DNA from 4 places in the Variovorax sp. ISS6 genome. Region 2 is predicted to be linked to each of the others. Evidence: predicted binding sites of a transcription regulator. Region 2 holds the regulator's gene; each other region holds the start of a gene.
What was found. The regulator sigma-54, encoded in region 2, starts transcription at its own class of promoters, with help from an activator protein. The targets are predictions, from matches to a motif close to TGGCANGNAANCTGCTTT.
Positions count from the first base shown of each region.

Region 1: the regulator sigma-54 is predicted to act here: its motif matches at 5,197-5,214, upstream of AC1HIL_RS06735 (isopenicillin N synthase family dioxygenase).
Region 3: the regulator sigma-54 is predicted to act here: its motif matches at 1,295-1,312, upstream of AC1HIL_RS02010 (ammonium transporter).
Region 4: the regulator sigma-54 is predicted to act here: its motif matches at 4,119-4,136, upstream of AC1HIL_RS05100 (TorF family putative porin).

Region 1 is NZ_JAWRZC010000001.1:1,438,341-1,445,969, forward strand. Features, by position in the region: gene AC1HIL_RS06715 (ABC transporter permease) at 1-1,046, opposite strand, end outside; gene AC1HIL_RS06720 (ABC transporter ATP-binding protein) at 1,039-2,565, opposite strand; gene AC1HIL_RS06725 (BMP family ABC transporter substrate-binding protein) at 2,587-3,684, opposite strand; gene AC1HIL_RS06730 (VOC family protein) at 3,768-4,154, opposite strand; gene AC1HIL_RS06735 (isopenicillin N synthase family dioxygenase) at 4,160-5,161, opposite strand; gene rutR (HTH-type transcriptional regulator RutR) at 5,369-6,064, shown strand; gene rutF (NADH-dependent FMN reductase RutF) at 6,075-6,599, opposite strand; gene AC1HIL_RS06750 (malonic semialdehyde reductase) at 6,623-7,219, opposite strand; gene rutD (pyrimidine utilization protein D) at 7,216-7,629, opposite strand, start outside.
Region 2 is NZ_JAWRZC010000001.1:1,562,833-1,570,461, forward strand. Features, by position in the region: gene lptA (lipopolysaccharide transport periplasmic protein LptA) at 123-836, shown strand; gene lptB (LPS export ABC transporter ATP-binding protein) at 833-1,627, shown strand; gene AC1HIL_RS07280 (RNA polymerase factor sigma-54) at 1,658-3,247, shown strand; gene AC1HIL_RS07285 (phospholipase D family protein) at 3,258-4,850, shown strand; gene AC1HIL_RS07290 (LysE family translocator) at 4,860-5,504, opposite strand; gene AC1HIL_RS07295 (YceI family protein) at 5,527-6,168, opposite strand; gene AC1HIL_RS07300 (YceI family protein) at 6,202-6,786, opposite strand; gene AC1HIL_RS07305 (cytochrome b) at 6,783-7,394, opposite strand; gene AC1HIL_RS07310 (ATP-binding response regulator) at 7,464-7,629, opposite strand, start outside.
Region 3 is NZ_JAWRZC010000001.1:437,968-445,596, reverse strand. Features, by position in the region: gene AC1HIL_RS02015 (hypothetical protein) at 1-15, opposite strand, end outside; gene AC1HIL_RS02010 (ammonium transporter) at 22-1,257, opposite strand; gene AC1HIL_RS02005 (sulfite exporter TauE/SafE family protein) at 1,675-2,433, shown strand; gene AC1HIL_RS02000 (tripartite tricarboxylate transporter permease) at 2,490-4,001, opposite strand; gene AC1HIL_RS01995 (tripartite tricarboxylate transporter TctB family protein) at 4,015-4,503, opposite strand; gene AC1HIL_RS01990 (RNA recognition motif domain-containing protein) at 4,712-5,152, opposite strand; gene AC1HIL_RS01985 (DUF3820 family protein) at 5,344-5,580, opposite strand; gene AC1HIL_RS01980 (translation initiation factor Sui1) at 5,580-5,966, opposite strand; gene AC1HIL_RS01975 (DEAD/DEAH box helicase) at 6,066-7,364, shown strand; gene AC1HIL_RS01970 (S41 family peptidase) at 7,358-7,629, opposite strand, start outside.
Region 4 is NZ_JAWRZC010000001.1:1,109,525-1,117,153, reverse strand. Features, by position in the region: gene AC1HIL_RS05120 (LysR substrate-binding domain-containing protein) at 1-131, opposite strand, end outside; gene AC1HIL_RS05115 (SMP-30/gluconolactonase/LRE family protein) at 149-1,078, opposite strand; gene AC1HIL_RS05110 (ammonium transporter) at 1,343-2,764, opposite strand; gene glnK (P-II family nitrogen regulator) at 2,794-3,132, opposite strand; gene AC1HIL_RS05100 (TorF family putative porin) at 3,197-4,075, opposite strand; gene AC1HIL_RS05095 (YifB family Mg chelatase-like AAA ATPase) at 4,290-5,828, shown strand; gene AC1HIL_RS05090 (cysteine hydrolase family protein) at 5,882-6,424, shown strand; gene AC1HIL_RS05085 (serine/threonine-protein kinase) at 6,441-7,629, opposite strand, start outside.

The DNA of each region.
Region 1 (7,629 bases), 120 kb from region 2:
ATCAGCTGCACCATCGAGAACGGCACCTGGTAGAACACCTGCAGGCTGCGCCCGGTGACGAACAGCGCCGCCACCAGCAGCGCCACCACCGTGGCCGCGAGCGGGTTGTTGCGCGCGAGGAAGGCGATCAGGATGCCCGAGAAGCCGTAGCCCTGGTAGAAGGCCTGCGTGAGCCGGCCCTCCTGGCCCGCGGCGACCGCGAAGCCCGCGAGCCCGGCCATCGCGCCCGACAGCAGCACCGCGCCGTAGATCGTGCGCCGCACCGGCACGCCGTTGGCATGCGCCACGCGCGGGTTGGCATCGACGAAGCGCAGGTACAGGCCCGCGCGGCTCACGCCCACCAGCCACCAGGCCAGCAGCGCGACGATGCCCGCGAGCAGGATCGCGCTGCCGATGCCGGCCCCGAGTTCGGGCAGCCGCTCGAAGGCGCGGAACTGCGGCGAGTAGGGGAAGCTGTCCTTCGGATCCTTCCAGGCGCCGTAGACCAGGTGCAGCAGGAAGTTGGCAGCCATGTAGTTGAGCATCAGCGTAGAGATGATCTCGTTCACGCCCAGCCTGAGCTTGAGCCAGGCGGGGCCGAGCACCCACAACAGGCCGCAGCCGATGGCGGCCGCGAACATCAGCGGCAGGCGCAGCGGCTCGGGGCCGAGCTGCCAGATCGAGACGGCGGTCGCGCCGATGGCGCCCCAGATCATCTGGCCCTCGAGCCCGAGGTTCCAGAAGCGCGCGCGAAAGGCCATCGAGCCCGCGAGGCCGACCAGGATCATCGGCGCGGCCTGGAACAGCACGGCGCGGAAGTTCTGGCCGTCGAGGAAGGTCTGGGTCACGAACTCGTTGGCGAGCTCGTCGGCCGGCACGCCCGCGGCCACGAGGATCGCGGCCGAGATCGCGAAGCCCGCGATCAGCGCGGCCGCGAGGATCAGCGCCTGCCAGCGCCAGGCCATGTGCTGGCGGATCTCGAGCGCGTAGCGGCGGCGTGCCGGCGGCTGCACGCGGCGCGGTGCCGAGCCGCGCGCGGTGTCGGGGGCGAGCGCGGCTTCAGCCATGGTCCACCATCGCCTGTCCGATGGCCTGGCGGTCGGCCGGCTGCGCGAACTCGCCCGCGATGCGGCCGCGCGTCATCACGCCCACGCGGTCGGCCAGCTGCAACACCTCGTCGAGGTCCTCGCTGATCAGCAGCACCGCGGCACCGCCGTCGCGCGCGGCGCGCAGCCGCGCATGCACCTCGGCGCTGGCGCGCACGTCGAGCCCGCGGCTCGGGCTGTGCGCGAGCACCAGCGTGGGCGACTTGCCGAACTCGCGCGCCAGCACCAGCTTCTGCGCATTGCCGCCCGACAGCAGCGCCGCCTTCTGCGCCACCGAGCGCACGCCCTGCACGTCGAAGGCGCGCACCGCTTCCTGCGTGTCGGCCTGGATGCGGCCGCGCCGCAGCCGCCATACCGGGCCGTAGCGGCCCGTGTGCACGCGGCCGATGGCGTAGTTCTCGGCCACCGACAGCCCGCTCGCGAGCGCGAGCCCGTAGCGGTCGGCCGGGATCGCCGCGATGCCGAGCCCGCGGCGCGCCGCGGCGGCCATCGCCTTCAGGTCACCATGGCCCTCGAGCCGGATCTCGCCCTCGACGGCCTCGCCCGGCAGGCCGAGGATCGCGCCGGCCAGCTCGCCCTGGCCGTTGCCGCCGACGCCGGCCAGGCCGTAGATCTCGCCCGCGTGCAGCGCGAGGTCGACGCCGTCGAGCACGCGGCGTCCCTCGGGCGAGGCAGGGGTGCGCAGGCCGCGCACCGACAGGCGCACCGCGCCGCGCGCCGAGGGCGCGGGCCGGAAGGCCGAGGCCGCGACCGCCTCGCCCACCGTGAGCTTCACGAGCTCGGCGACCGACGCGTCCTGCGGGCGCAGCGTGGCCACGGTACGGCCGCCGCGCATCACAGTCACGCGGTCGGCATAGGTCTTCACGTCGGCCATCTTGTGCGTGACCAGCACCACCGCGGCGCCGCCGCGCGCGAGCCCTTGCACGGTCTGCAGCAGTCGCGCGGCCTCCTGGTCGGTCAGCACGGCGGTGGGCTCGTCGAGGATCAGGATGCGCGCGCCCGCGAGCAGCACCTTGAGGATCTCCACGCGCTGCTGCTCGGCGATCGAGAGCGTGTCGACGCGGCGCATTGGGTCGATGTCGAAGCCCAGCGCCGAGGCCTTGTTGCGGATGTCGCGCGCGATGTCGCGCAGCTGCTCGCCATGGCTTCGGAATTCGGCCGAAGGCGGCGCGGTCAGCAGGATGTTCTGCGCCACGGTGAAGGGCCGCACCAGCTTGAAATGCTGGTGGACCATGCCGATGCCCTGGCGCGCCGCATCGCGCGGGCCCGCGAAGCGCACCGCGTTGTCGTCGACCAGCAACTGGCCCGCCTCGGGCGCATAGAGGCCGGCCGCGATGTTCATCAGCGAGGACTTGCCCGCGCCGTTCTCGCCGAGCAGCGCATGCACCTCGCCCCAGCGCGCGGCGAAGTGCGCGTCGGTCAGCGCCGCGAAGCCGTCGAAGGATTTGCGGATGCCGGTGAGTTCGAGCGCGTTGGGCATGGGGGCGGAATTCCTCGCGGCCTACTTCTGCGTGACCACGCCCTTGACGAACCAGTCCATCTTCCAGAGGTCGGCATCGGACAGCACGGCGCCCTTGGCCACGCGCTCCTTGCCGTCGCGGTCGGCCAGCGGGCCGGCGTAGATCTGCTTGCCCTTCATGAGCGCGTCGCGCTCGGCCGTGATCAGCGCGGCCTTGTCCTTGGGCACGGCCGGGCCGAAGCCCGCGATGTCGGTGCCGCCGTCCTTCATCGAAATGAAGGCGCCGTACTCGGCGGGCTTCCAATTGCCGGCCATGATCTTCTTGAGCTCGGGCGTCAGGAAGCGGTCCCACACCCAGACCGAGGAGCACAGCGTGGCCTTGGGCGCGAACTGGCGCAGGTCGCGGTGGTGGCCGGTGCCGTAGACGCCGCGTTCCTGCGCGACGATCTGCGGCGTGGGGCTGTCGACGTGCTGGCCGATCACGTCGGCACCCTGGTCGATCAGCGCGGCGGCGGCCGCGCGTTCCTTCACGGGGTCGTTCCACGCGCCGGTGTAGATCACGTTGACGGTGGCGTTGGGGTTCATCTTCTGCGCGCCGAGCGCGAAGGCGTTGATGGTCCAGTTCACCACGCCGAAGGGATTGGCCGCGACGAAGCCCAGCTTGCCGCTCTTGGAGGCCGCGCCCGCGGCCATGCCGCACAGGTACTGGCTCTCGTAGGTGCGGCCGTAGAAGGATTCGAGGTTGCGGCCGTTGGTGGTGCCCGAGCCATTGAGGAAGGCGACGTCGGGGTACTTGGCGGCCAGGTCCTTGAAGCTGTCGGAATAGCCGAAGGCCGTGCCGATGACGATGTTGGCACCGCGCTGGATGAACTTCTCGGCCGCGGGCTTGATGGCCGAGGCGTCCTCGGGCACGTTCTCGACGAACTGGATCTTCTGGCCGAGTTCCTTCTCGATCTTCACGCGCGCCTCGTCGAAGGCCTGGGTCCAGCCGCCGTCGTTCTTCGGGCCGAAGTAGAGCATCGCGATCTTGGGCTTGTCCTTGAGCGTGAAGCCGTCGGCGGCGGCCGCGGGCAGCGCCGCGAGGGACGCCGCGCCCGCCGCGAAGGCCAGGGCGAGGCAGGAAACGGGAGTGCGCGACATGGAGCAACCTTTCGAGAGAGGCATGGCGGAAGGGGCCGGAAAGAAGAAGGAGAGCGAGCAGGCGCGAGGAGGCCGCGGGCGCGTCACAGCATGAAGTTGATGCGGAACACGTTGCCCTCGGGATCGAGCAGCACCGACTGGTACCAGTCGTAGTAGGTGCGGTAGGGCGGCTTGACGAGCGTGGCGCCGGCCTCGAGCGCGATCGGCACCATCCGGTCGACCTCGTCCTGGCTGTCGACGTCGATGTTGAGCAGGAACTTCACGCCGCGCGTGTCGGAGAACTCGGCGAGCTGCAGCAGTTCGTAGGCATCGAGCGCGTTGAAGCCCAGGCTCGACTTGCCGGTGTCGAGGCCGCGGAAGATCGGCGAGCGGATCGCCTCGATCTCGGGGAAGCCGAACACGCGCTGGTAGAAGCCGCTGAGCGCGACCACGTCCTTCGCGAAGACGTTGACGTAGGACAGGTGAGCCATGTTCGCTACGCCGTCACCTTGGTGCCGCCGAAGGTCGTCTGCTTGACGAACTTCGAGGTCAGGTGGTCGCCCGAGGAGATCGGCGCGTACTTCGGCTGTTCGCCGGGCGCGAGGCAGCTCGGCAGGCACTCGACCATCGCGTCGTAGTTGGGCTGGTGGAAGAACACCAGCGACTGCCGGCGGTTGGTGCTCGCCACCTCGAAGGGCGGGTTGATCACGCGGTGCAGCGTCGACACCCACTGGTCGTTGGTCCACTGCATCATCAGGTCGGCGATGTTGACGACCAGTCCACCCTCGACCTGCGGCACGTCGACCCACTGGCCGGCCTTGTTGAACACCTGCAGGCCCTTGTCGTCAGGCAGCACGATCGTGAGGCTGCCGTAGTCGCTGTGCGCGCCCGCGCGCAGCTGGCCCGGCAGCGGCTGCTCGCGCTGCGGCGGATAGCTCAGCACGCGGAACATGCTGATGTGGCGGTCGATCTTGTCGTCGAAGAAGCGCTCGGGCAGCGCGAGGCCGAGCGCGAACACGCGCATCAGCGAACGCGAGAGATCGCTCATCGCCTCGAAGTAACCCTCGTAGGCTTCGCGGAAGCCCTCGATCGGCGGCCAGCTGTTGGGCTCGAAGTGCGGGCCGGCCGCGGGACCGCGGTGGTAGTTGTCGTCGGGCACGTTCGAGGGGCCGATCGAGAACGACTCCTTGAGGTCGCCCGGTGCCGCTTCCTCGAGGCTGTACGAGAGGCCTTCCTCGCCGACCGCGCTGTAGCCGCGCACCGCGTCCTCGCGCGGGCGGTCGACCTTGCGCTTCTCGGCCAGGGGCAGCTCGAAGAAGCGCCGCGACAGCGAGGCCACGCGCGCGATCAGCTCGGGTGCGATGCCGTGGTTGGTGATCACGAGGAAGCCGATGCTGCGGCAGGCTTCGTCGACTTTGTGCGCGACCTCGGCCTTGCCTTCGGCGGTGCCGGCGAAGTACGGTGCGAGATCGATGATGGGAACGGACAGCAGGGTCATGGCGAATGGCTCCATGGGCTTGGCATGCCTTTCGCCATGCAACGTCTGTGCCAGTTGGACCAAATGGACAAATCGCTTTCGTCGCGTCAGCATGGTGCGCCGCGAGGCCCTAGCGAACACCGGCGCGGCGCAGTGCGATGCATCGCGGCCTTACAGTGGTGCGCGTTCCGAACCAACGACCGACGAAGACAGAAAGAGCGAGGGAAGATGCCGAAGACCAAGGCGCTGGCCGCGGCCAGCCACAGCGAGAAGCCGAGCCGCAAGCCCGCCGTGCGCAGCGCGTCGGCGGTGAACCGGCGGCTGCGCCAGATCGAGAACAAGCGCAGCGCGATCCTGGGCGCGGCGCTCGGGCTGTTCTCGCGCTTCGGGCTGCATGGCACCTCGATCGACCAGGTGGCCGCGCGCGCCGACGTGTCGAAGAGCAACCTGCTCTACTACTTCGCGAACAAGGAGGAGCTCTACGTCAACGTGCTGCGCGACCTGCTCGCGCTGTGGCTCGAGCCGCTGCGCGGCTTCAGCGCCGAGCAGGATCCGCGCGAGGCGATCGGCGACTACATCCGCCGCAAGCTCGTGATCTCGCGCGACCGGCCCGATGCCTCGCGCCTGTTCTGCCTCGAGATGATCCAGGGCGCGCCGCTGCTGCGCGACGAACTCGATCGCGAGCTGCGCACGCTGGTAGAGAAGAAATCCGAAGTGATCCGCGCCTGGGTCGAAGCTGGCAAGCTCGCGCCGGTCGATCCGCCGCACCTGATTTTCGCGCTGTGGGCGATCACGCAGCACTACGCCGACTTCGGCGTGCAGGTGCAGGCGCTGTCGGGTCACACGCTGGAAGACGAGGGCTTCTTCGAGCGCACCGTGGAGAACGTGCAGCGCATCGTGCTGCAGGGCATCGAGCCGCGTTGAGTTCGCGGCTTCAGTGCGGCGGCGCCGCGATCTCGTGATAACGCCGATCGAAGTAGATCAGCCCCTGCGCCGCGCCACCGATGGCGATGGCCACGGCTTCGCAGAACAGCACGTCGTGCGTGCCCGCGCTGGTGGCGTGCATCACGCGGCAGTCGAAGGAGACGGCCGCGTCCTCGAGCATCGGAGAGCCGGTGGCATCGCGGCGCCAGCGGCCGGCGGCGAAGCGCTCGTCCATCGGCGTGCGGCCGCCGAACAGCGCGGACAGCGACTGGTGGCCCGCGGCGAGCACGTTCACGCACAGCACGCCATTGGCCTTGAAGGCCGGGTACACCGAGGCCGAGCGGTTCAGGCACACGAGCAGGGTCGGCGGCTCGTCGGTCACGCTGCAGACGGCCGAGGCCGTGAAGCCGGCGCGGCCCGCGGGACCGTCGGTGGTGATGATGTTGACGGCCGCGCCCAGTCGCGCCATTGCGTTGCGATAGTCGCTTTTCTGCAGACCGGGCGGCAACCCGGCGGGCGTCGGAATGGAGGCCATGGCGTGTTGCATGCCGAGGGCTTTCAGGCCAGCACGCAGGCCTCGTCGAAGCCCAGGCGCGGCAGGCGCCCGAACAGCTTCGACGCGTCGCCGTGGCCGAGGTTGATGAGGAAGTTGACGGTCCAGTCGCTGCCCTCGAAGAAGGCGGCGTCGACCTTGGCCTTGTCGAAGCCCGACATCGGGCCCGCGTCGAGCCCGAGCGCGCGCGCCGCCAGCAGCAGGTAGCCGGCCTGCAGGCTGGCGTTGCGGAAAGCCGTCTCGTGCGCGGCCTCGGGGCTGCCGGTGAACCAGCTGCGCGCATCGGCATGCGGGAACAGCGTGGGCAGCCGGTCGTAGAACCTGCGGTCCCAGGCGGCGATGACGGTGACGGGCGCGCTCATCGTCTTCTCGAGGTTGCCCTTGGACAGCGCGGGCGCGAGCCGGGCCTTGCCCTCGGGCGTGCGCACGAACACGAAGCGCGCGGGCGAGCAGTTGGCCGAGGTCGGCCCGAGGCTGGCGAGCGCGTGCAGCTGGCGCAGCTGCGCGTCGGAAACCGGTTCGGCGGTCCAGCCGTTGTGGCTGCGCGCGGCGGTGAAGAGCAGCGCGAGCGCCGCGTCGTCGAGCGAAGAGGAAGTGGTCATGCGATGGCTGCGGGTGCGGCGACCCGCGAGAGGAAATCGAGCAGGCCGCGGTTGAAGGCCTCGGCCTGGGTCACGCTGTGGGCATGGCCGCCGTGCGCGACGAAGTCGAGCGTGACGTCGCGCAGGCCGTCGGCGAGATGCTGCGAGCAGGTCCAGGGCACGAGCACGTCGTCCTTGGCGGCCGCGATCAGCGCGGGCGCGGCGATCTCGCCGAGGCGCGCGGCCACGTCGAAGGCGCGCAGCGCGCCGATGCGCGCGCGCATGTTGGCCTCGCCCGGAAAGTGCGCGAAGGCATGGTCTACCTCGTCGGCCACGCGCTGCGCATGCTCGGCGGCCCAGGCCGCGGGGTACAGGAAGATCGGCTGCGCCTCGACGTAGGCGCGCGCACCGCAGGCACCGAGCAGCGCGAG
Region 2 (7,629 bases):
CAGAACGCGGGGCGATCCCGCGGGGTGCCGTGCCCGGGTTCGCCGCCCCGGGGCTTTTTCATCCGCGCGCATGGGTCTGGCGCGATGGGCCGCATACAATGCAGAGCAAGTTTCGTGCCTCTATGACATCGCACTCTCACCCCACCTCCTCCCTTCGCCGCACCGGCCGCCTCGTGCTGGCCGCGCTGCTGCTGGCCGGCTCCGCCGCCACGGCCCTGGCCGAAACGGCCGACCGGACCAAGCCGATGAACATCGAATCCGATTCGATGCGCTACGACGATCTCAAGCAGACCAGCGTCTTCACCGGCAACGTGGTGGTCACCAAGGGCACCATCATCATCCGCGGCGCGCGCATCGACGTGCGCCAGGACCCCGAGGGCTACCAGTACGGCGTGGTCACCGCGGCGCCCGGCAAGCTCGCCTATTACAAGCAGAAGCGCAACGGCAACGGCGACGAGTGGATCGAGGGCGAGTCCGAGGTCATCGAGTACGACAGCCGCGCCGACAACGTCAAGTTCATCCGCCGCGCCGTCATGCGCCGCCTGGTCGGCGCCACGCCCAACGACGAGAGCAGCGGCGCGCTGATCGTCTACGACCAGAGCAACGACACCTACACCGTCAACGGCTCGACCGTGCCGCCGAACGCCGGCGTGTCGGCACCGGGCGGCGGCGGCCGCGTCAAGGCCATCCTCACGCCGAAGTCGGCCGCGCCCGCGGCACCGGGCGCCTCGGCCCCGGCCACGCGCCGTCCCGCGGCCCCGGCGCCCACGCCGGCCCCGGGCGCCGGCCTGCGCCCGAGCACCACGCTCAGCGGCGAAGCGGAAGAGCGCAAGTGATCGAAGCCGCCGGAACCCAGGAAGCCAACGGCGTGCCGGGCAGCCGCCTCGTCGCGCGCGGCCTGCAGAAGAGCTATGGCAGCCGCAAGGTGGTCAAGGACGTCTCGCTCGACGTGCAGAAGGGCGAAGTCGTCGGGCTGCTCGGCCCCAACGGCGCCGGCAAGACCACCTCGTTCTACATGATCGTCGGGCTGGTGCGCGCCGACGCGGGCGAGATCTCCATCGACGGCGAGCCCATCGCCCACATGCCGATCCACCGCCGCGCGCGCATGGGCCTGAGCTACCTGCCGCAGGAAGCCTCGATCTTCCGCAAGCTCACGGTCGAGGAGAACGTGCGCGCGGTGCTCGAGCTGCAGCGCGAGCCCGACGCCAACGGCCGGCCGCAGGCGCTGTCGAAGCAGCGCATGGAAGAGCGCCTGTCGGAACTGCTGGCCGACCTGCGCGTCGACCACCTGCGCGATTCGCCCGCGCTCGCGCTGTCGGGCGGCGAGCGCCGCCGCGTCGAGATCGCGCGCGCGCTGGCCACCCAGCCGCGCTTCATCCTGCTCGACGAGCCCTTCGCCGGCATCGACCCGATCGCGGTGATCGAGATCCAGCGCATCATCAGCTTCCTGAAGGAGCGCGGGATCGGCGTGCTCATCACCGACCACAACGTGCGCGAGACGCTGGGCATCTGCGATCACGCCTTCATCATCAGCGACGGCCATGTGCTGGCACAGGGCACGCCCTCGGAGATCGTCGACAACGCCGAAGTGCGCCGGGTCTACCTGGGCGAGCACTTCCGCATGTGATGACCCTCGCGCCAGCCATTTCCTGAGGGCATGAAACAAGGCTTGTCGCTGCGCGTTTCGCAGCATCTCGCGCTGACGCCTCAGCTGCAGCAGTCGATCCGGCTGCTGCAGCTCTCCACGCTCGAACTGAGCCAGGAGGTCGAGCAGATGCTCGACGAGAACCCCTTCCTCGAGCGCACCGCCGAGGAAGCCGCGCGCGAGGAATTCGGCCTCGACGCCGCCGACACGCCCGCGCCGCGCGAGGACACCGAGCGCGAGGCCGAGAGCGACTACGCGGGCGCCGCGCCCTCGACCTCGACCACGTCCACCGAGACCGCCTCGTCGTCCGAGGCCGAGCCGGCCCTCGACTCGCCCGAGCGCGAGCCCGACTGGGAAGGCGACGGCACCGTCGACATGGCGCCCGACGACAGCGAATGGGGCAGCGACGCGCCCGCGCGCAACAACAGCAGCACCGGCGACGACGAGCGCGCCGATGCCACCGAGCTCGCGCGCAGCCAGGAGTCGCTGCAGTCCTTCCTGCACCGCCAGGCGCTGAGCCTGCGGCTCAACGAGAACGACAGCGCCGCGCTGCGCTTTTTGATCGAGTCGCTCAACGACGACGGCTACCTCGAGGATTCGCTGCCGGCACTGGCCTCGGGCCTCGCGGGCGACGACAACGACCAGTTCGACGAGCTGGTGCACCACTTCCAGGTCGCGCTCGGCCTGCTGCAGAGCCTGGAGCCCGCGGGCGTGGGCGCGCGCGATCTCGGCGAATGCCTCGCGATCCAGCTGCGCGCGCTGGCCGACGAAGACGAGACAGAGGAAGAGGAACTGGTGCGCAAGACCGCGCTCGCCATCTGCAAGCAGCCGATGGAGCTGCTCGCGCGGCGCGACTTCAAGCGCCTGGCCACGCTCACGCGCACCAACGAGGAACTGGTGCGCTCGGCGCTGCAGGTCATCGCGCGCCTGGAGCCCAAGCCGGGCCGCCGCTTCGTCGACGTCGAGCGCAACATCGTCATTCCCGACGTGATCGTCACCAAGACCGGCCGCGGCACCAACGTGAAGTTCCGCGTCATGCTCAACCCCGAGGTGATGCCGCGGCTGCGCGTGCACGACATCTATGCCGGCGCGCTCAAGTCGCACAAGGGCGAGGGCAGCCAGGCGCTGTCGCAGCGGCTGCAGGAGGCGCGCTGGTTCATCAAGAACATCCAGCAGCGCTTCGACACCATCCTGCGCGTGAGCAACGCCATCGTCGAGCGGCAGAAGAGCTACTTCGTGCACGGCGAGCTCGCGATGCGCCCGCTGGTGCTGCGCGAGATCGCCGACGAGCTCGGGCTGCACGAATCCACCATCTCGCGCGTGACCACCGCCAAGTACATGGCCACGCCCTTCGGCACGGTCGAGCTCAAGTACTTCTTCGGCTCGGCGCTGGGCACCGAGACCGGCGGCAATGCCTCGAGCACCGCGGTGCGCGCGCTGATCAAGCAGTTCGTCGGTTCGGAGAGCGTGAAGAAGCCGCTGTCGGACAGCCAGATCTCCGAGATGCTCAAGGAGCAGGGCATCGAGTGCGCGCGCCGCACCGTCGCCAAGTACCGCGAGGCGCTGCGCATCGCGCCCGCCAACCTGCGCAAGGCCCTGTAGAAAGCCGCCGATGGCCCGACGCCTGCTGTCTGGGCTCTGGATGTCCGCCCTCGCGGCCACGCTGCTGGCCGCCGGCTGCGCCTCGCTGCCCGACGAGGCACCGCGCACTCCCACCAAGGCCATCGCCGTGTCGAAGGACACCGCGCTCGGCCGCATCGCGCTGGCCGCGCAGCCCGACCCCGACCTCAGCGGCTTTCGCCTCATGCCGGGCGGCGACTTCGCCTTCGACACCCGCATCCAGCTCGCGCGCCGGGCCCAGCGCACGCTCGACGTCCAGTACTACCAGATCGAGAACGACGAGACCGGCCGCTACCTGCTGCGCACGCTGCGCGATGCCGCGCAGCGCGGCGTGCGGGTGCGCGTGCTGATGGACGACCTCTACACCGCGGGCGAGGACGAGCTGCTGCGCGGCTTCGCGGCCACGCCCAACGTCGAGCTGCGCCTGTTCAACCCCTTTCCGGCCGGCCGCGGCAGCCTGCTCGCGCGCTTCACAGCCTCGCTGTTCGACTTCAGCCGCGTTAACCGGCGCATGCACAACAAGCTGTTCATCGCCGACGGCGCGATGGCGGTGGCGGGCGGGCGCAACATCGGCAACCAGTACTTCCGGCGCACCGCGGGCGAGAACTTCATCGACCTCGACACCTTCGTGACGGGCGCGCTGATCCCGCGCCTGGGCAGCCTGTTCGACCAGTACTGGAACAGCCCCTACGTGCGGCCGGTCGAGTCGGTGGTGGCGAGCGCGCTGCCTGCCGACGAACTGCGGCGCCGCTTCGAGGCCGCCACCGGCCCCGACACCACGCCGCCGCCGCCGAAGCCCGCGCCCAACGACCTGCTGGGCTACGGCCCGATCGCCGAGGACCTCGATGCCGGCCGGCTCGGCCTGATCTGGACCACGGCCGAGGCCTATGCCGATTCGCCCGACCGCGTGATCGGCAAGACCGCCTCGTACGGCGGCGTGCCGCTGCTCGACGTGGACAGCGTGCGCTACAACGTGGTCGAGCAGATGCGCCGCGCGCGCAGCGAGGTGACCATCGTCTCGCCCTATCTGATCCCGGGCGCCGCGGGGCTCGAGGTGATGAACGAGATCCGCCGGCGCCAGGTGAAGATCAGCGTAGTGACCAACTCGCTCGCCGCCACCGACGAGCCGCTGGTGCACACCGCCTACCGCCGCTACCGGCCCGAGATGCTGCGCCTGGGCGCCGAGCTCTACGAACTCAGCACCAACCGCACCCGCCGCAGCGTGCGGTTGGGCCTGTTCGGCACCTCGGTCGGACGGTTGCATGCCAAGTCGGCGGTGATCGACCGGCGCATCCTGTTCGTCGGCTCGATGAATTTCGACCCGCGCTCCGAGGTCCACAACACCGAGATCGGCCTGTTCATCCGCAGCCCCGAGATGGCGCAGCAGGCGCTGAAGCTGCTCGAGGTGCTCAAGCAGCAGGGCGCCTACAGGCTGCGCTTCGCCGAAGGCAGCGACTCGCGCCTGGAGTGGGTCAGCGAGGAGGCGGGCAAGACCACGGTGCTGAGCGAGGAGCCCGACTCGGGCTTCTGGGATCGCACCATGCTCGAACTGCTGGCGCCGCTGACGCCCGAGAGCCTGCTCTAGGAATCGGCCTCAGGTCCCGCGCACCGCCGACCACACCAGCCGCAGCCCCAGCAGTCCCATCACGCCGCCGGCCGCGCGGTCGATCCAGGTCTTGTAGCGCAGGTAGGCCGAGCGCGGCGCCGCCGACGACAGCGCGAGCGCGACGATGGCGTACCAGCCGGTCTCGATGCAGAAGATCACGGCCGGCACCGCGAGCGCCAGCACCAGCGGCACCTCGCGCGGCAGGAAGGCCGCGAAGATGCTCGCGTAGACCACGGCCGTCTTCGGGTTGCTGACCTGCGTGGCCAGCCCGAGCAGGAAGGTGCGCTTGCCGCGGCCGCCCGAAGCGGCGGGCGTGCCCGCCTCCGGCGCCATCGCGAGCGGCTGCCGCGCGCCGCGCCAGATGCGGATGCCCAGGTAGACCAGGTAGGCGCCGCCGAAGCCCTTGATCGCGAGGTAGAGCGCCGGCACCGCGAGGAACGCGGCCTGCAGCCCCGCGAGCGCCGCGATCGCGAACACCAGCCCGCCCGCGCCCATGCCGAGCGCGGCCGCGAGGCCGTCGGCGCGCGAGGCCACGGCCGTGCGCGCCACCATCACGAAGCTCGGGCCCGGGCTCATCGCGCCCACGGTCATGGCGCCGGCGATGCCGAGCAGGGAAAGGGTGGTGTCGATCATCGGAAGTGCTCTCTTTCGGAATTCATTGCTGCACGTTGACCGCCTCGACCTGCACCAGCAGCTTCACCTTGTTCTCGAAGCCGAAGTTCAGCCCCCAGGTGATGCCCCAGTCGCTGCGCTCGACGGTGGTCTCGAAGTCGCCGCCGCAGACCTGGCGGTTGATCAGCGGGCTCAGGTAGCAGTTGAAGCGCACGGCCTTGAGGGTGACGGGCTTCGTCTGCCCCATCAGCGTGAGCGTGCCGGGCACCTCGGCCACCTTGTCGCCGCTGAAGGCGATGCGCTCGGCGACGAAGCGGCCGGTGGGGAATTCGGCGACGTTGAAGAAGTCCTTGCTCTGCACGTGCCGGTTCAGCAGGTCGACGCCGGTGTTGATCGAGCTGATGTCCATGGTGATGTCGACCTTGCCGCTGGTGCCGGCGGCATCGATCTGCACCGAGCCGTCCTTGGTGCTGAAGCGGCCGCGGTTGGTGGTGGTGCCGTAGTGGCCCATCTCGTACATCACGAAGGTGTGGGTCGGGTCAACCACGTAGCTGGCGCCCTTGACCGGGCCGCCCGCGGGCTTGGCCGCGACGGGCGGGGCGGTGTATTCCTGCGCGGCGGCAAGGCCGGACGCGGCGAGCGCTAGGCCCAGCAGGGCGGAGGGAAGCAGTGTCTTGTTCTTCATGGCGAATGCTGCATGCGGGAGAAATGTGAAGGGTCAGGGCGCGCCGAGGCCGTCGACGACCAGCTTGAAGCGCACCTGCACCTCGTTGGCGATCACCGAGGTGTCGGTCCATTCGCCGTCGCCGACCTTGTAGTCGATGCGCTGCAGCACGAAGCTGCCGCTGGCCACCGACTGGCCGTTGGCGGCTGGCGCGATCGTCACGGGCACGGTCAGCGGCCGGGCGATGCCCTTGAGCGTGAGCTTGCCGGCCATCTCGAAGCGGCCGTCGCCGAGCGCCCTGATGGCCGTGGTCTGGAAGCCGGCCTGCGGGAAATGCGCGGCATCGAACCATGGCGCCTTGGGCAGCTCGGCATCGGTCATCGGAATGCCGAAGGCCGCGCTCGCCGTGTCGATCTGCAGCGCCACGCTGCCGCCCTCGGGCTTCTTCGGATCGAAGGCGATGCGCGCGTCGAACTTCCTGAACGAACCCTCGACCGGCACGCCCATCTGCTTGCTCACGAACACGATCTGGCTTTTCTCGGGCACCAGCCGCGCGGGGGGCGGCTCGGCATGGGCCGCCGGAAGGAGGAGGGTGGCGAGCGCCAGCGCGCCGTGCCAGCGGTGAAGAAGGGAAGTCATGCGTCGGGTTTCCTGGAAGTCGACGACGGCCCGGGCCACATGCGCCGCAGCAGGCCGTCGCGCGCGATCCACTGGTGCTTGACGACGGCCGCCACGTGCAGCACCGAGACGGCGGCCAGCAGGTAGGCGCCGGCCCGGTGCAGCGGCTGCAGCCAGTGCTCGGCGAGCGCGCGGTCCACGGGCACGAAATCGGGCAGCGGCAGCACGCCGAACCACACCACCGGCACGCCGAGCGCCGAGCTCTGGGCCCAGCCCAGCAGCGGCACGGCGAAGAACAGCAGGTACATCAGGCGGTGGCTGGCCGTGCGGCCCGCGCGCTGCCAGCGCGGCATGGCGGCCCGCACGAAGCCGGGCAGGCCGGGCGGCGGATGGCCGAGGCGCCACAGCAGGCGCACGGCGGACAGCAGCAGGATCGCGATGCCGGTCCACTTGTGCCAGCTGTAGAAGCGCACGCGCTGCGGCGAGAACGGCAGCCCGGTCATGTACAGGCCCAGTGCGAGCGCGCCGAGGATCAGCAGCGCCAGCAGCCAGTGCAACCCGATCGCGACCGGCGTGTAGCGGGCGGCCTTCGGTTCGGCGAGGGTCGGGGCGGAGGGGGCGCTGGGCATCGGCGGGCGGGCCGGCATCGGGGATGGCGCGCAGCATAGCTCGGAACGCCGCGCCGGGTGGCGCGGGGCTCAGCGCTGCGCCCGCCGCAGCAGCGCATGCAGCTCGGCCGGCTGCACCGGCTTGCGCAGCGCGTGCCAGCCACGCTCGTTGGCCAGCCGCTGCGTGGCCTCGTCGATGTCGGCCGACACCAGCGAGATGGCCAGCCCGGGCTTGAGCTGCTGCAGCCGGGTGGCC
Region 3 (7,629 bases), 1.1 Mb from region 2:
GACGTGGCCATCCATCGCGGTTCAGCCTCCGATGTGTTCGCGGTGCTGGGCCAGGTCGAGCCCCTGCACCTCGCTGTCGGGATCGACGCGCAGCCCCACCAGCACGCGCACCAGGAACAGCACGATCGCGGTGCCGGCCGCGCTGTAGACCGCCACGCCGCCGACCGCGATCGCCTGCGTCAGCACGTTGCCGCTGGCGCCCGAGATGGCCTTGTCGGCGAACACGCCCGTGAGCAGCGCGCCCACGATGCCGCCGATGCCGTGCACGCCGAACACGTCGAGCGAATCGTCCGCGCCCAGCAGGCGCTTGAGGCCGGTGGCGCCCCAGTAGCAGGCCAGGCCGGCGATGGCGCCGATGGCCAGCGCCGAGGGCGGCGTGACGAAGCCCGCGGCCGGCGTGATCGCCACCAGCCCCGCGACCAGGCCCGAGCACAGGCCCAGCAGCGAGGGGCTGCGGCGCACCGTCCACTCGGCGATCATCCAGCTCGCGGCACCCGCGGCGGCCGCCACGTGCGTGACCAGCATCGCGAGGCCCGCGCGCCCGTCGGCCGCCACCGCCGAGCCCGCATTGAAGCCGAACCAGCCCACCCACAACAGGCTGGCGCCGGCCATGGTGAAGGCCAGGTTGTAGGGCTCGAAGGGCTCGCGGCCGTAGCCGCGGCGCGGGCCCAGCGCATAGGCGCAGACCAGTCCCGCCACGCCCGCATTGACGTGCACCACCGAGCCGCCCGCGAAGTCGAGCGCGCCCATCTGCGCGAGCCAGCCGCCGGGCTCCCAGACCCAGTGCGCGATCGGTGCGTAGACCAGCACGCTCCACAGCAGCGCGAACCACAGCACCGCCGAGAAGCGCATGCGCTCGACGAAGGCGCCGAGCACCAGCGCGGTGGTGATGATCGCGAAGCTCAGCTGGAACATCGCGTAGACCGTTTCGGGCACGTTGGGCGCCACGTGGCTCACGGCCAGCGTGCCGGCGTCCTTCAGGTAGTCGAAGCCCGCGAACCAGAAGCGCCCGGTGCCGCCGAGCCAGGGCCAGCCGGGCGTGAAGGCCAGCGAATAGCCGAGCGCGAACCAGGTCAGCGACACCACCGCGGCGATGGCGACCACGCAGGCCATGGTGGCGAGCACGTTCTTGCGCCGCACCATGCCGGCATAGAAGAGCGCGATGCCCGGCAGCGTCATCAGCAGCACCAGCACCGTGGAGGTCATCATCCACGCGGTGTCCGCGGCGCTGATGGAGGCTTGCGGTACCAGGGCCATGGGGGCGGTCTCTTCTTGGAGTGGTGGTCCCGGGCTCTGTGCACAAGTCGTGCCACATCGTTAACTGCGTGAAACACTTTGGTTTGCTACGCCGTGCGCGAAAGTAAGGCAAAGCGGGTAATTCCCAATGCACTGCGGCGGTGCACCCCCTAAAGTCCAGCCACTCGCGAACGGGCCCTGCTCGTGCTGCCGAGGGCCGAGGAGACAAATTCCCGATCGACAAGAACAATCATCCAAAAGGCTACATCCGAGAGCCGGGTTGAAAAATTCAGAAGCGCCGCTGGTCGGCGCTTTTTTTTGCCTGTCGCTTTCGCATCGGCGTCCCGATTTCTTGCCTTGAAAAGCAGCCGGAGAGTCGGCTGCGTCGCCATTGGTTGCTACTCTTTTGATAGTGATTCCAGTGCGACAATCGCAGCCATGGAAATGTGGCTGATGACCGCGGCCTCGCTGCTCGCGGGGTTCGTGGATGCGATCGTGGGCGGTGGTGGACTGATCCTGGTGCCGGCGCTGTTCGCCGCCTTCCCCGGGGCACCGCCGGCCACGTTGCTGGGCACCAACAAGAGCGCGTCGATCTGGGGCACGGCCGCTTCGGCGGCGCAGTTCAGCCAGCGTGTGCAGATGCGCTGGGGCGCGCTGTGGCCGGCCGCGCTGGCCGGTTTCTGCGGCGCGCTGGCCGGCGCCTGGGGCGTCACCCAGTTCCCGGGCGACTTCCTGCGCCGCGCGCTGCCGGCCATCCTGCTGGCGGTGCTGCTCTACACGCTCGCGCGCAAGGACATGGGGCGTCACCACGCGCCGCGCTTCACCGGCCGCGCCGAGACGCTCGCGGCCTGCAGCATCGGCCTGGGCATCGGCGTCTACGACGGCTTCTTCGGCCCCGGCACGGGCAGCTTCCTGGTGTTCCTGTTCGTGCGCTGGATGGGCTACGACTTCCTCAACGCCTCGGCCTCGGCCAAGGTCATCAACGTGCTCACCAACGGCGCGGCGCTGCTGCTGCTCGCGCTCAAGGGCCATGTCTGGTGGCACTACGGGCTGGCGATGGCGGTCGCCAACGTGGCCGGCAGCCTGATCGGCACGCGCGTGGCGCTCAGGCACGGCGCGGGCTTCGTGCGGATCGTGTTCATGGTCGTGGTGAGCGCGCTGATCCTCAAGACCGCGTACGACGCCTTCCTCAAATAGAAAAGGCCCCGGGGCGAACACCGGGGCCTTTGCTCAGTCGAACGGCGCGGTGGCGCTCAATCCTCGACGAAGGCTTCCTCGCGCTTCGATTTCACGGCCGGCAGCAGCACGATGCCCAGCAGCAGCGCCGCGGCCACCAGCAGGCCCGCCGACAGCGGCCGCGTGACGAACACGCTCCAGGCGCCGCGCGACAGCAGCAGCGCGCGCCGCAGGTTCTCTTCCATCATCGGGCCGAGGATGAAGCCCAGCAGCAGCGGGGCCGGCTCGGTGCGCAGCTTGAGGAACAGGTAGCCCACGAAGCCGAAGATCGCGACCATCCAGACGTCGAAGGTGTTGTTGTTGGTCGAGTACACGCCGATGGCGCAGAACAGCACGATCGCCGGGAACAGGAACTTGTAGGGCACCGTCAAGAGCTTGATCCACATGCCGATCAGCGGCAGGTTCAGGATGATCAGCATCGCGTTGCCGATCCACATCGAGGCGATCAGGCCCCAGAAGAGCTCGGGGTTGCTGGTCATCACCTGCGGGCCCGGCTGGATGTTGTGGATCGTCATCGCGCCCACCATCAGCGCCATCACGGCGTTGGGCGGGATGCCCAGCGTCAAGAGCGGAATGAAGGAGGTCTGCGCGCCGGCGTTGTTGGCCGACTCGGGCGAGGCCACGCCGCGGATGTTGCCCTTGCCGAAGGGCACTTCGCCCGGGCGCATCTTGATCTTCTTCTCGAGCGCATAGGCCGCGAAGGCCGCCAGCAGCGCACCGCCGCCGGGCAGGATGCCCAGGGCCGAACCGAGGGCCGTGCCGCGCAGCACCGCGGGCGTCATGCGCTTGAAGTCGTCCTTGGTGGGCCACAGGCCCTTGACCTTGTGCGTGAAGACCTCGCGCTCGTCGTCGGGCTGCGAGAGGTTGCCGATGATCTCGCCGTAGCCGAACACGCCCATGGCGATCACCACGAAGCCGATGCCGTCGGTCAGTTCGGGAATGTCGAAGCTGAAGCGCGCCACGCCCGAGTTCACGTCGGTGCCGACGATGCCCAGCAGCAGGCCCAGCACGATCATCGCCACCGCCTTGAGCAGCGAGCCCGAGGCCAGCACCACGGCGCCGATCAGGCCCAGCACCATCAGCGAGAAGTACTCGGCCGGGCCGAACTTGAAGGCCAGCTCGGTCAGCGGCGGCGCGAAGGCGGCCAGGATCAGCGTGCCGACGCAGCCCGCGAAGAACGAGCCCAGGCCCGCGGCCGCGAGCGCCGGGCCCGCGCGGCCCTGCCTGGCCATCTGGTAGCCGTCGATGCAGGTGACCACCGAGGACGATTCGCCCGGCAGGTTGACCAGGATGGCGGTGGTCGAGCCGCCGTACTGCGCGCCGTAGTAGATGCCGGCCAGCATGATCAGGGCCGAGACGGGCGGCAGCGCGTAGGTCGCGGGCAGCAGCATCGCGATCGTGGCGACCGGTCCGATGCCCGGCAGCACGCCGATCAGCGTGCCCAGGATGCAGCCGATCAGGCAGTACAGCAGGTTGGTGAAGGTGAAGGCGACGCCGAAGCCGGTCGCGAGGTTCTGGAACAGTTCCATGGTGGTGTGCTCCTCAGCCTGCGATGAAGGTGGGCCAGACCTGGATCTGGAGCTTGAGCGCCCAGATGAAGGCCACGTAGCTGCCCGCCGCGAGGATGGTGGCGAGCACCAGCACGTCGCGCAGGTTGAAGTGTTCGCCCGCGAGGCTCGAGATGATGGTGAGCGCGTAGATCGCGATGATCATTCCCATCGCCGGCAGGCCGATGCTCGGCAGGCCGCCGAGCAGCACGCCGAAGGCCAGGTTGGCGCCCAGCACGTAGGCCAGCGGCTTCCAGGCCCATTTGCCGATCGGATCGCCGTCGGTGGTCTCGACCACCATGGCCTGGAACATGATCCCCAGCCCGAGCAGCGCGAGCAGGATGCCCAGCATGAGCGGGAAGTAACCGGGACCCATGCGGGCCCCGTCGCCTATGTTGTATGCGGTGGCGCCGATGGCGAAGGCGCCGCCCACGGCCGTGAACATGACTCCTGAAAAGAAGTCGGCCTGGCTCTTGATTTTCATGTCTCTCGACCCTCTGTTTTGGAGGGAGGAGGGTCGTTTCCGGCGCCTGACCGCTGGCTGACCCGGCCGGTAGGGACTAATGCGTAGCGCTTACTACGGGTAAGCCCGCGCCGTCTCGGCCGAGCGACATCCGGAAACGAAAAAAGCTCCCGAAGGAGCTTTTTTCAGCGAAAGGCGGCAGGGCCGCCATTCGATGGTGTGAGAGGGCTTAGTAACCGCCGCGGCCGTAGCCGTCGTCGTTGCCGCCACCGCCGTAGCCGCCACCGCTGCGGCCACCGCCGCCGTAGCCGCCGCCACCGCCGCTGCGGCCACCGCCGCCGTAACCGCCGCCGCCGCCACCACCGCCGTAACCGCCGCCACCACCACCGTAGCCGCCGCCACCGCTACGGGGCGGGCGGGCTTCCATCGGGCGGGCTTCGTTCACGGTCAGGGCGCGGCCCTGGACCGGCTGGCCGTTCAGGCCGGCGATCGCGGCTTGCGCCTCGGCGTCGGTACCCATTTCCACGAAGCCGAAGCCCTTGGAGCGGCCGGTGTCACGTTCCATCATGACCTTGGCGCTGACGATGGCACCGTAGGCGCCGAAAGCTTGCTCCAGATCGTTGTCACGGATCGAGTAGGCGAGATTGCCCACGTAAAGTTTCTTGCCCATGAAAGGGACTCCTCAACTCAAAAAAACCAAATAACAGAAAAAGCGATGGAGTCCCAGAATCACAACAAACGAAGGCGCTGTGCGCGAAACTGACCGATCACCGGATAACGTGCACGGGAGCCTGGTGGCTCACTGACACGTAGCGGCGATTATCCCGGTTTGGCCGGGAAATCAAGCTTTTAATTGCACATTCATCGGGAAACCTCTGATCCCGACGGGCGGTTTCGCAACGGTTTGAGCAGGCCCGAGAGGCCGTTGTGGTCTATTTCATGCATCAAGGCGAGCAGCCGCCCGATCTCTCCCGGGGGAAAACCCTCCCGCGCGAACCAGGTCAGGTAGTTGCCCGGCAGGTCGGCGATCAGCGTGCCCTTGTATTTGCCGAAGGGCATCGCCAGCGTGACCAGGCGCTCGAGGTCCTCGGGCTTCATCAGCGACCTCCCGCGCGCTTGACCGTGTGGCCCAGCTTGGTGAGCGTGGCGATCACCTGCTCGCGGTGGTCGCCCTGGATCTCGATCGTGCCGTCCTTCACCGTGCCGCCGGTGCCGCAGGCCGCCTTGAGCTGCTTGCCGAGCGAAAGCAGGGCGGCCGCGTCGAGCGCCACGCCCTTCACCACGGTCACGCCCTTGCCTTTTCTGCCCGCAGTCTCGTGCGACACACGCACAATGCCATCGGCGGCGCGCAGCCGCGCCTGCTCGGCGAGGTCCTTGCAGCGGCATTGCGCCAGCGGTTCGCCGCAATCGGGGCACATGCGGCCGCCGGCCTCGGTCGAATACACCAGCCGGGTGGCCGCCGGGTTGTCCTTGTGGGTTGCCATGTTCCTGCGTTCTCTTCGTTCCCGATCTCTTTTCTTCCAGCCCAGACGAGCCTTTCCGATGCACCTGCCGCCCGCCTTCTTCCGTGGGGAGTCCGCCGCTTGACCGCTGCGCCCACCCCGTCCTTCGCATCGCTGGGGCTGGCCCCGGCGCTCGTGCGCGCCGCCGCCGAACGCGGCTACGCCGAGCCGACCGCGATCCAGGCCGCGGCCATTCCCGCGATTCTGCAGGGACGCGACCTGCGCGGCTCGGCCCAGACCGGCTCGGGCAAGACCGCGGCATTCTCGCTGCCGCTGCTGCACCGGCTGGCCGCCGACTCGGCCGGGGGTGAGCGCCGGCTTCGCGCGTTGGTGCTGGTGCCCACGCGCGAGCTCGCGGCCCAGGTCGGCGAGACCCTGCGCGACCTCGCGCGCGCACTGCCCGACCGGTTGCGCATCGCGGTGGTCTTCGGCGGCGTGTCGATCAATCCGCAGCTCATGGGCCTGCGCGGCGGTGCCGACCTGATCGTCGCCACGCCGGGCCGGCTGCTCGACCTGGTCGAGCACAACGCGCTGCGGCTCGACGCGATCGCCACGCTGGTGCTCGACGAGGCCGACCGCCTGTTCGACCTGGGCTTCGCCGAGGAACTGGGCCGCATCCTCGCGCAGCTGCCGGCGAAGCGGCAGAACCTGCTGTTCTCGGCCACCTTCCCGCAGGCGATCCAGGCGCTGGCCGACCGCATGCTGCGCGACCCCGAAACGATCGACGTGCAGGGCGAGCCCGGCACCGCGCCCGACATCGTGCAGCGCGCGATCGAGGTCGACAGCACCCGCCGCACCCAGCTTTTGCGCCACCTGCTCGAGCAGCACGGCGAGGCCTGGGGCCGCGTGCTGGTCTTCGTTGCCACCCAGCATGCCGCGCAGACCGTGGCCGAGAAGCTCTACCGCCACGGCATCTATGCCGTGCCCTTCCACGGCGACATCTCGCAGGGCGCGCGCACCGACATCCTCGACCAGTTCAAGCAGAGCCGCTGGGACGTGGTGGTGGCCACCGACCTGGCCGCGCGCGGCCTCGACATCGCGCGGCTGCCGGTGGTCGTCAACTACGACCTGCCGCGCTCGCCCACCGACTACGTGCACCGCATCGGCCGCACCGGCCGCGCGGGCGAGAGCGGCCTCGCGATCAGCTTCGTGACGCCGGCTTCCGAGGCGCACTTCCGCCTGATCGAGAAGCGCCAGGACCGGCGCGTGCCGCGCGAGCGCATCGAGGGCTTCGAGCCCACCGAGGTCGCGCCGCCCCTGGTCGACACCAGCGGCACGGGCGGCATCAAGGGCAAGCGGCCGAGCAAGAAGGACAAGCTGCGCGCGGCGCAGGCCGCGGAAGCGGCAAAGGCTTCGCCGTCACCCGGGAAGGATCACTGAAGCCTTGCGCGAAGCTCGGCGACAGCCTCCTCGATCTCGCGCTGGAAATCGACCGCTTCCACCACCCGGTCCGGCGTGATGCCGGTCTTTTCGAGCTTTTCGTTCGAGGGTGGAAACCAGTAGGCGGAGGTGAAGCGCACCGCACGGTCGACACCCAGCGGTGTCACGGTCTGGATGCTCGTGCGGCCGAAGGTCCTGCGGCCCACGATGCGCGCCCGCTTGTGATCGCGCAGGGCCGCGGTCACGATCTCCGCGCCCGAGGCCG
Region 4 (7,629 bases), 450 kb from region 2:
TGGCGGATGCGGTGGCTGACCGCGCTGGCGGTCACGCAGAGCTCGTCGGCCGCGCGGCCCGCATGACGCAGCCGCGCCAGCGCCTCGAAGGTCACGAGGCACTGGATCGGCGGGATGTGCTGCAGGGCCATGCGGCGAAGGCTCGCGCTCAGTCCTCGAAGAAATGGACCGGCAGGCCGGGCGTCTCGACGCGCATCGACAGCACCCTGCCCGAGGCGGGCTTCTGCGCCAGTTCGGCCTCGGGCCGGCCCTTGCGCGCGGTGGTGACGAACAGCGTGCGCAGGTCGTCGCCGCCGAAGCAGGGCATGGTCGGGCACTGCACCGGCAGCGCGAAGGCGGCCACGACCTCGCCCGAGGGCGCGAGGCGCAGCAGCTGCGCGCCCTCGAACATCGCGACCCAGTAGTGGCCCTCGGCATCGACCGTGGCGCCGTCGGGCCGCCCGCCATAGGCCAGCGCCGAGCCGGGTGCCCAGCCTTCGGGCTTGGCGTCGAACCGCTTGAAGACGCGGCCGTGCGAGAGCGTGTTGTGCGCGGCGTCCCAGTCCCAGGCGCGCACCGCGTGGGCCGGCGTGTCGGCCCAGTAGAGCGTGCGCGCATCGGGCGAGAACGCGAGGCCGTTGGCCGTGGTCACGCCCTCGGCCATCTGCGAGAGCATCGGCGACTGGCCGTCGTCGCGGCGCGCATCGAGGCAGTAGAGCGCGGCATTGGCGCGGTCCTTGGCCTCGTTGATGCTGCCGGCCCAGAAGCGGCCGAGCGCGTCGCACTTGCCGTCGTTGAAGCGCATGGTGGCCGCGTCGTGCTCCACGCGCGCGATCGCGGTCAGCGCGCCGCCCCATTCGCGCGCGCGGTAGATGCCGTCGCGCAGCGCGATCACCAGGCCGCCGCTGCGCGCGGGCGCCATGCAGCCGGGTTCGGTCGGCAGGTCCCAGCGCTCGACCGCGCCGCCGGCACCGATCTCGCCACGCGTGCGCAGCACCGCGCGGCCGGGAATGTCGAGCCAGTACAGGGAACGTTCCTGCGGGTGCCAGAACGGCGATTCGCCGAGGGCGCTGAGGCTGTTGTCCAGGGGGGTCCACATGACGGGGATTGTGCCCCCGCGTCACGGTCCGCCGCTGTCGGACCGCACCGGGCCGCGCCGCGCCGAGGACAAAAAAAAGCCCGCTCGCACCGGAGTGCTTGCGGGCCGAACATCCAAAGGAGACTCTCGCTGAAAAAATGGGCCTCAGGAAACCTTGGAAGGACCTTGGAAAACTTGGGGTGGTGGTCTGGTGGTGGACCGCGGGTCCCTTCCTCTGGAGCGAGGAACCCGCGGTGTCCTTGTCGCGTGTCGGAGAGGTTCCGATCAGCGGTTGTAGGCGGTTTCGCCGTGCGACGAGATGTCGAGGCCTTCGCGCTCTTCCTCTTCGGTCACACGCAGGCCGAGCACCAGGTCGGCGATCTTGAAGGCGATGAACGCCACGACGCCGGACCAGACGATGGTGAACAGCACGCTCTTGATCTGGATCCAGACCTGGGCGCCCATCGAGAAGGTGTCGGGGGTCAGGCCGCCGGTGCCGCCGAGGCCCTGGGCCGCGAACACGCCGGTCAGGATGGCACCCAGGATACCGCCCACGCCGTGGACGCCGAACACGTCGAACGCGTCGTCGGCACCGAGCATGCGCTTGAGACCGCCCACGCCCCAGAGGCAGACCAGGCCGGCCAGCAGGCCCAGCACGATCGAACCCATCGGGCCGACGAAGCCGGCGGCGGGGGTCACCGCGACGAGGCCGGCGACGGCACCCGAGGCGGCACCCAGCATCGAGGCCTTGCCCTTGTGCAGGCTCTCGCCCAGGATCCAGGACAGCGCGGCGGCGGCGGTGGCGAGCACCGTGTTCACGAAGGCCAGGCCAGCGGCGGCGTTGGCGGCACCCGCCGAGCCGGCGTTGAAGCCGAACCAGCCGACCCACAGCAGCGAGGCGCCGACCATGGTGAGCGTGAGCGAGTGCGGCGTGAAGGCTTCCTTGCCGTAGCCCACGCGCTTGCCGACCATGTAGGCACCGACCAGGCCGGCCACGCCGGCGTTGATGTGCACCACGGTGCCGCCCGCGAAGTCGAGCGCGCCGTCCTTGCCGAGCAGGCCGCCGCCCCAGACGATGTGGGCCATCGGCACGTAGGCGAAGGTGAACCACAGCACCGAGAACAGCAGCACGGCCGAGAACTTGGCGCGTTCGGCGAAGGCGCCGACGATCAGCGCCACGGTGATGGCGGCGAAGGTGCCCTGGAACGCGACGAACACGTACTCGGGGATCGTCGTGAGCGCGCCGAAGGTCTCCTGCGTCACGCCCTTGAGGAAGATCTTGTCGAAGGTACCGACGAAGCTTCCTTCACCCGTGAAGGCGAGGCTGTAGCCGTAGATGGCCCACAGGATGCTGATCAGCGAGAAGATCACGAAGACCTGCATCAGCACCGACAGCATGTTCTTCGAGCGGCCCAGGCCGCCGTAGAACAGCGCGAGGCCGGGGATGGTCATCAGGATCACGAGCAGCGTGGAGGTCAGCATCCAGGCGGTGTCGCCCGAATCGACCTTGGGTGCCGGTGCCGCGGCCGGCGCGGCGGGAGCGGCAGCAGCCGGCGCGGCTGCTGCGGCGGGCGCTGCAGCCGGTGCCGAGGCCTCGGCGGCCGGCGCCGACGCGGCAGCGGCGGGCGCGGGCGTCTGCGCGAAGCCGGTGGTGCCGGCGGCAAGCACGCTCAAGCCGAGCGCGAGGGAGACAAGCAGTTTTTTCATGGACGTTGTTCTTTCGGGCCTGGACTCGATCAAAGGGCTTCGCGGCCCGTTTCGCCGGTGCGGATGCGCACGACCTGCTCGAGGTTGTAGACAAAGATCTTGCCGTCGCCGATCTTGCCGGTGCGCGCGGCGCCCTCGACGGCTTCGATCACGCGCTCGACGAGGTCATCCGAGACGGCCGCCTCGATCTTGACCTTGGGCAGGAAGTCGACGACGTACTCCGCGCCGCGGTAGAGCTCGGTGTGGCCCTTCTGGCGGCCGAAGCCCTTGACCTCGGTGACGGTGATCCCCTGCACGCCGATGGCCGAAAGCGCTTCGCGCACTTCGTCGAGCTTGAACGGTTTGATGATGGCTGTGACCAGCTTCATGGGTTGCTCCTTTGGATGGAAAGAATTCGCGCGGCAGCATGGGCCGCGCCTCGTTGTGTGCCGCTTACAGCGTCTTCGTCAGCGTGAGGATGAAGCGCGGCTTGTTGGGCGAGTAGACCTCCTGCACCGTGTAGAAGCCGAAGTCGTACAGCGGGCCGGCCGCGACATTGAACGCGTTCTTCTTGTTCGCGCCCTGCACCGAGCCGGTGAGCGTGAGACCGCCGCCGAAGTCGTAGGTGGCGCCGACGTTGTAGTCGACGTAGTTCTTCGCGGCCGTGTTGTGGCGGATGTCGCTGGAGAAGCGGGTGAAGCCCACGGCGGCCTTGAGCGTGACCTTGGGCACGATCTCCTTGCTGTAGCTCAGGTTCAGGTAGCCGGTGTTGCGGCCCTTGAGGCCCGAGCCCGCCTTGTTGCCGGCGTAGCCGAAGTAGTCCTTCGACACCGTGTGCGAGTACTTGGCCGTGAACGAGCCGAAGGTTTCGTTGGCATAGGTGGCCGCGCCGTACAGCTCGGTGGTGTTGCCGGCGGTGTTGCCCGGGTAGATGTAGGTCAGCGCACCGACGTCCATGTCCAGCGGGCCGGCCTTGAACTTGTAGCCGCCGTACAGGTCGACCTCGACGCTGTTGCCCTTGAGCCAGTTGACGCTGGAATTCCAGTTGCCGACGTAGAAGCCGCTCTCGCCGAAGGCGTAGTCGAAGCCGCCCTGGATCGCGGGCTTGAGGCCACGGGTCTTGGCGTAGTCGTCCCGGCCGATCATGTCCTGGTCCTGGCCGCGGAACTTGTAGTTCGTGGTCAGCGAGATGTTGGCCGTGATCGGCGAGGTCGCGGGGGCCGCGGCAGGCGCCGCCGCAGCGTCTGGGGTGGCCTGCGCCAGGGCGGCGCCCGACGTGGTCAATGCGGTGGCCAGGACGATCAGGGCCTGGGCGGCGGAACGGTGCGTCATCGGGAACTCCTCGCAAGTAGTGTTGTGGAACCTGATGACCCTCAAAGCAGGGAGCGTGCCAAAGTGCACATCCCCCGGCGACCGGTTGAAGCGCCCTCCCGGGAAGAAGCCAAAAATAGTTACAAGCGCAAGGCTTTGTGGCTTGCACTGAAAAAAGAACAAGACGCCCGCGACGACCGGAATCGGGCGCACCAATATAGGGAGGGAGTGAAGGATGAGTCTGTCTTTGGTGCAAAGCCGCGCCTTGCTCGGGCTGGAAGCGGCCAGTGTCACGGTCGAGGTGCATCTGGCCAACGGCCTGCCGAGCTTCACGCTGGTCGGGCTGGCCGAGACCGAGGTCAAGGAGGCGCGCGAGCGCGTGCGCTCGGCCATCCAGAACGCCGGGCTGGAGTTCCCGCACAACAAGCGCATCACCGTGAACCTGGCGCCGGCCGACCTGCCCAAGGACTCGGGCCGCTTCGACCTGCCGATGGCGCTGGGCATCCTCGCGGCCAGCGGCCAGATCGAGGGCGCGCGGCTCGCGGGGCACGAGTTCGCGGGCGAGCTCTCGCTGTCGGGCGAACTGCGGCCGGTGCGCGGCGCGCTCGCGATGGCGCTCGCGCTGCACACGCGCGGCATCGCCACCCGGCTGGTGCTGCCCGCGACCAGCGCCGACGAGGCCGCGCTGGTGCCCGGCGGCGAGGTCTACGGCGCCAGGCACCTGCTCGACGTGGTGCGGCGCTTCCTGCCGGCCGATGCGCAGGCGGGCCTGGAGGCGGACGACGAGGGCTGGTCGCGCGCCCATGCGTCCGCGCAAGCCGATGCCCCCGCCTATGCCGACATGGCCGACGTGAAGGGCCATGCCGGCGCCAAGCGCGCGCTCGAGATCGCCGCGGCCGGCGGCCACAGCCTCCTGATGATGGGCGAGCCGGGCTCGGGCAAGTCGATGCTGGGCCAGCGCTTCGCCGGCCTGCTGCCGCCGATGCGCATCGACGAGGCGCTCGAGAGCGCGGCCATCGCGAGCCTGGGCGGGCGCTTCTCGACCGAGCGCTGGATGCACCGGCCGACCGCGTCGCCGCACCACACCTCGAGCGCGGTGGCGCTGGTCGGTGGCGGTTCGCCGCCGCGGCCCGGCGAGATCTCGATGGCGCACCACGGCGTGCTGTTCCTCGACGAGTTCCCCGAGTTCTCGCGCGCCGCGCTCGAGGCGCTGCGCGAGCCGCTCGAGACCGGCACCATCACCATCGCGCGGGCCGCGCGGCGGGCCGAGTTCCCCGCGCGCTTTCAACTCGTGGCTACGATGAATCCGTGCCCCTGCGGCTTTTTGGGCGCCCCCACGAAAACCTGCCGCTGCACGCCCGACCAGGTGGCGCGCTACCAGCGCAAGCTCAGCGGCCCGCTCCTGGATCGCATCGACCTGCACATCGAAGTGCCCGCGATCTCGGCGCCGCAGCTGCTCGACGCGCCCGCGGGCGAGACCACCGCCGCCATCCGCGCGCGCGTGGTCGCCGCACGCGAACGCGCGATCGAACGCCAGGGCCGGCCCAACCAGGCGCTGCAGGGCGCCGACATCGACCGCCATGCGGCGCTGTGCGACGAGGCGCGCCGCTTCATGCACACGGCCGCCGCCCGGCTCGGCTGGTCGGCGCGCAGCACGCACCGCGCGCTGAAGGTGGCGCGCACCATCGCCGACCTCGCGGGGGCGCCGGTCATCGAGACGGCGCATGTGGCGGAGGCGGTGCAGTACCGGCGGGCGCTGCAGAAAGGCCTGTAGCGCCCCGTGCATCGCTTAGAGTGCGGCGCAATCCCGCTCACTCCAGGCCCGCCATGACCGATCGCGCCCTCCTCGTCATCGACATGCAGAAAGGCATGCAGGAGCCCCGCGCGGGCCGCCGCAACAACCCCGGCGCGCAAGCCCAGGTGCAGCGCCTGCTCATGCACTGGCGCACCACCGGCCGCCCCGTGGTCCATGTGCGCCACATGTCGCGCTTCGCCGATTCGGTGTTCTTCCCGGGCCAGCCGGGCGCTGAATTCCAGGACGCGCTGGCACCGCTGCCCACCGAGCACGTGGTCGAGAAGAACGTGACCGATGCCTTCGCGCACACGGGCCTCGAGCGCTGGCTGCGCGTGCGCGGCATCGAGGCGCTCGTGGTGGTCGGCGTGGCCACCAACATGTCGGTCGAGGCCACGGCGCGCAGCGCGAGCTGCCTCGGCTTCGCGGTCACGGTGGTGTCCGATGCCAGCTTCGCCTTCGACCGCGCGGGCATCGACGGTGCAACTTTCGACGCGGAGCAGGTCCACGCGATGGCGCTGGCCAACCTGCAGGGCGAGTACGCCCGGGTGGTGGCGACGGCCAGCCTGCTCGGCTGACCGCCGCCTTCGCCCCTTATTTGAACTCGTGGCTCACCACCGGCGCCGACTTGCTGTCCTGCACCGTCACGCGCTGCCGGTAGACCTCGAGGTCGCCGTTGCGCACCTCGATGTTGTAGATGCCGGGGCGCAGCGACAGCGACTTGAGCGGCGGGCTCACGCCGCGGTCGGCGCCGTCGACGAAGACCTGGCCCCAGGGCCGGATGTTGAGCGTCACGCGGCCCATGCCGGCCGCGGCGCCCGGCACGGGTGGAACCGCCGTGCCGCCCGCGACCGGGGTTGTTGCACCCGGCGCTCCCGGCACGCCGGGCGTGCCCGGCGGCACGGTGCCCGCCAGCACCGGCTGCGTGGAGGCCGGCTGCGCGAGCCGGTTGAGCTCGGCGATGGCATTGCGCGCGTCGCGCGCATGCGGGCCGCGGCGGTAGCGGCGCAGGTAGGCCTCGTAGCCCTCGCGCGTGTTCTCGGCCTGCGCGAGGTTCCAGTCCTCGGCCTCGCTGATCGCCAGCGCGGGCTCGGGTGGCGGGCTCGCGGGCGGCGACGCGGGCACGTTGTCGAGCGGGCTCAGCGCGCCGTTGCTGCCCGGCGCGGTGGCCGGCGGCACGGCGATCGGCGAATTGCCGGCCGTGGGCGCGGCCGCGACGCCGCCGCCATCGGCCGCGGGCGGCTGTGACGCGGCCGCCACGGCGGCCGAGGCTGGCGCGGCCGGCGGCATCACGGCCGGCGGCGAGGCCGGGTTCGACATCGGCGCGCCCGGCGGCGGCGCCGGCGGTGCCATCGCGGTGGAAGTGGGGGGCGGCGACTGCGTGATGCGCAGGCCGATCCAGCTGCCGACGGCGATCAGCGCCACCACCAGCACGCCGACCACGCCCCAGCGCGGCAGCGAGGACTTCTTGTTCGCGGGCCGCCGCGCGCTCGGCGCGCGCGCGGGCGGCTCGGCCGGCGGCGGCACGGGCGCGGCCGGCGGCAACGCATCGAAGGGCGCGGGCGCCGAGACCGGCACGTAGGGCTCGGCCGGCGGCGCGACCGGCACCGCGGGCACGATGGGCGCCACGGGTGCCGGCGCCGCGAGCCCGCTCACGTAGATGTCGCCGAGCTTGGCGAGCCCGAGCTCGGCCGCGAAGGCCGCCACGGTCTGCGTGCGGTCCTTGCTGTGCACGGCCAGCGTGTGGTCGACCGCGGCGCAGAAGGCCGGGCTCAGGTCGGGC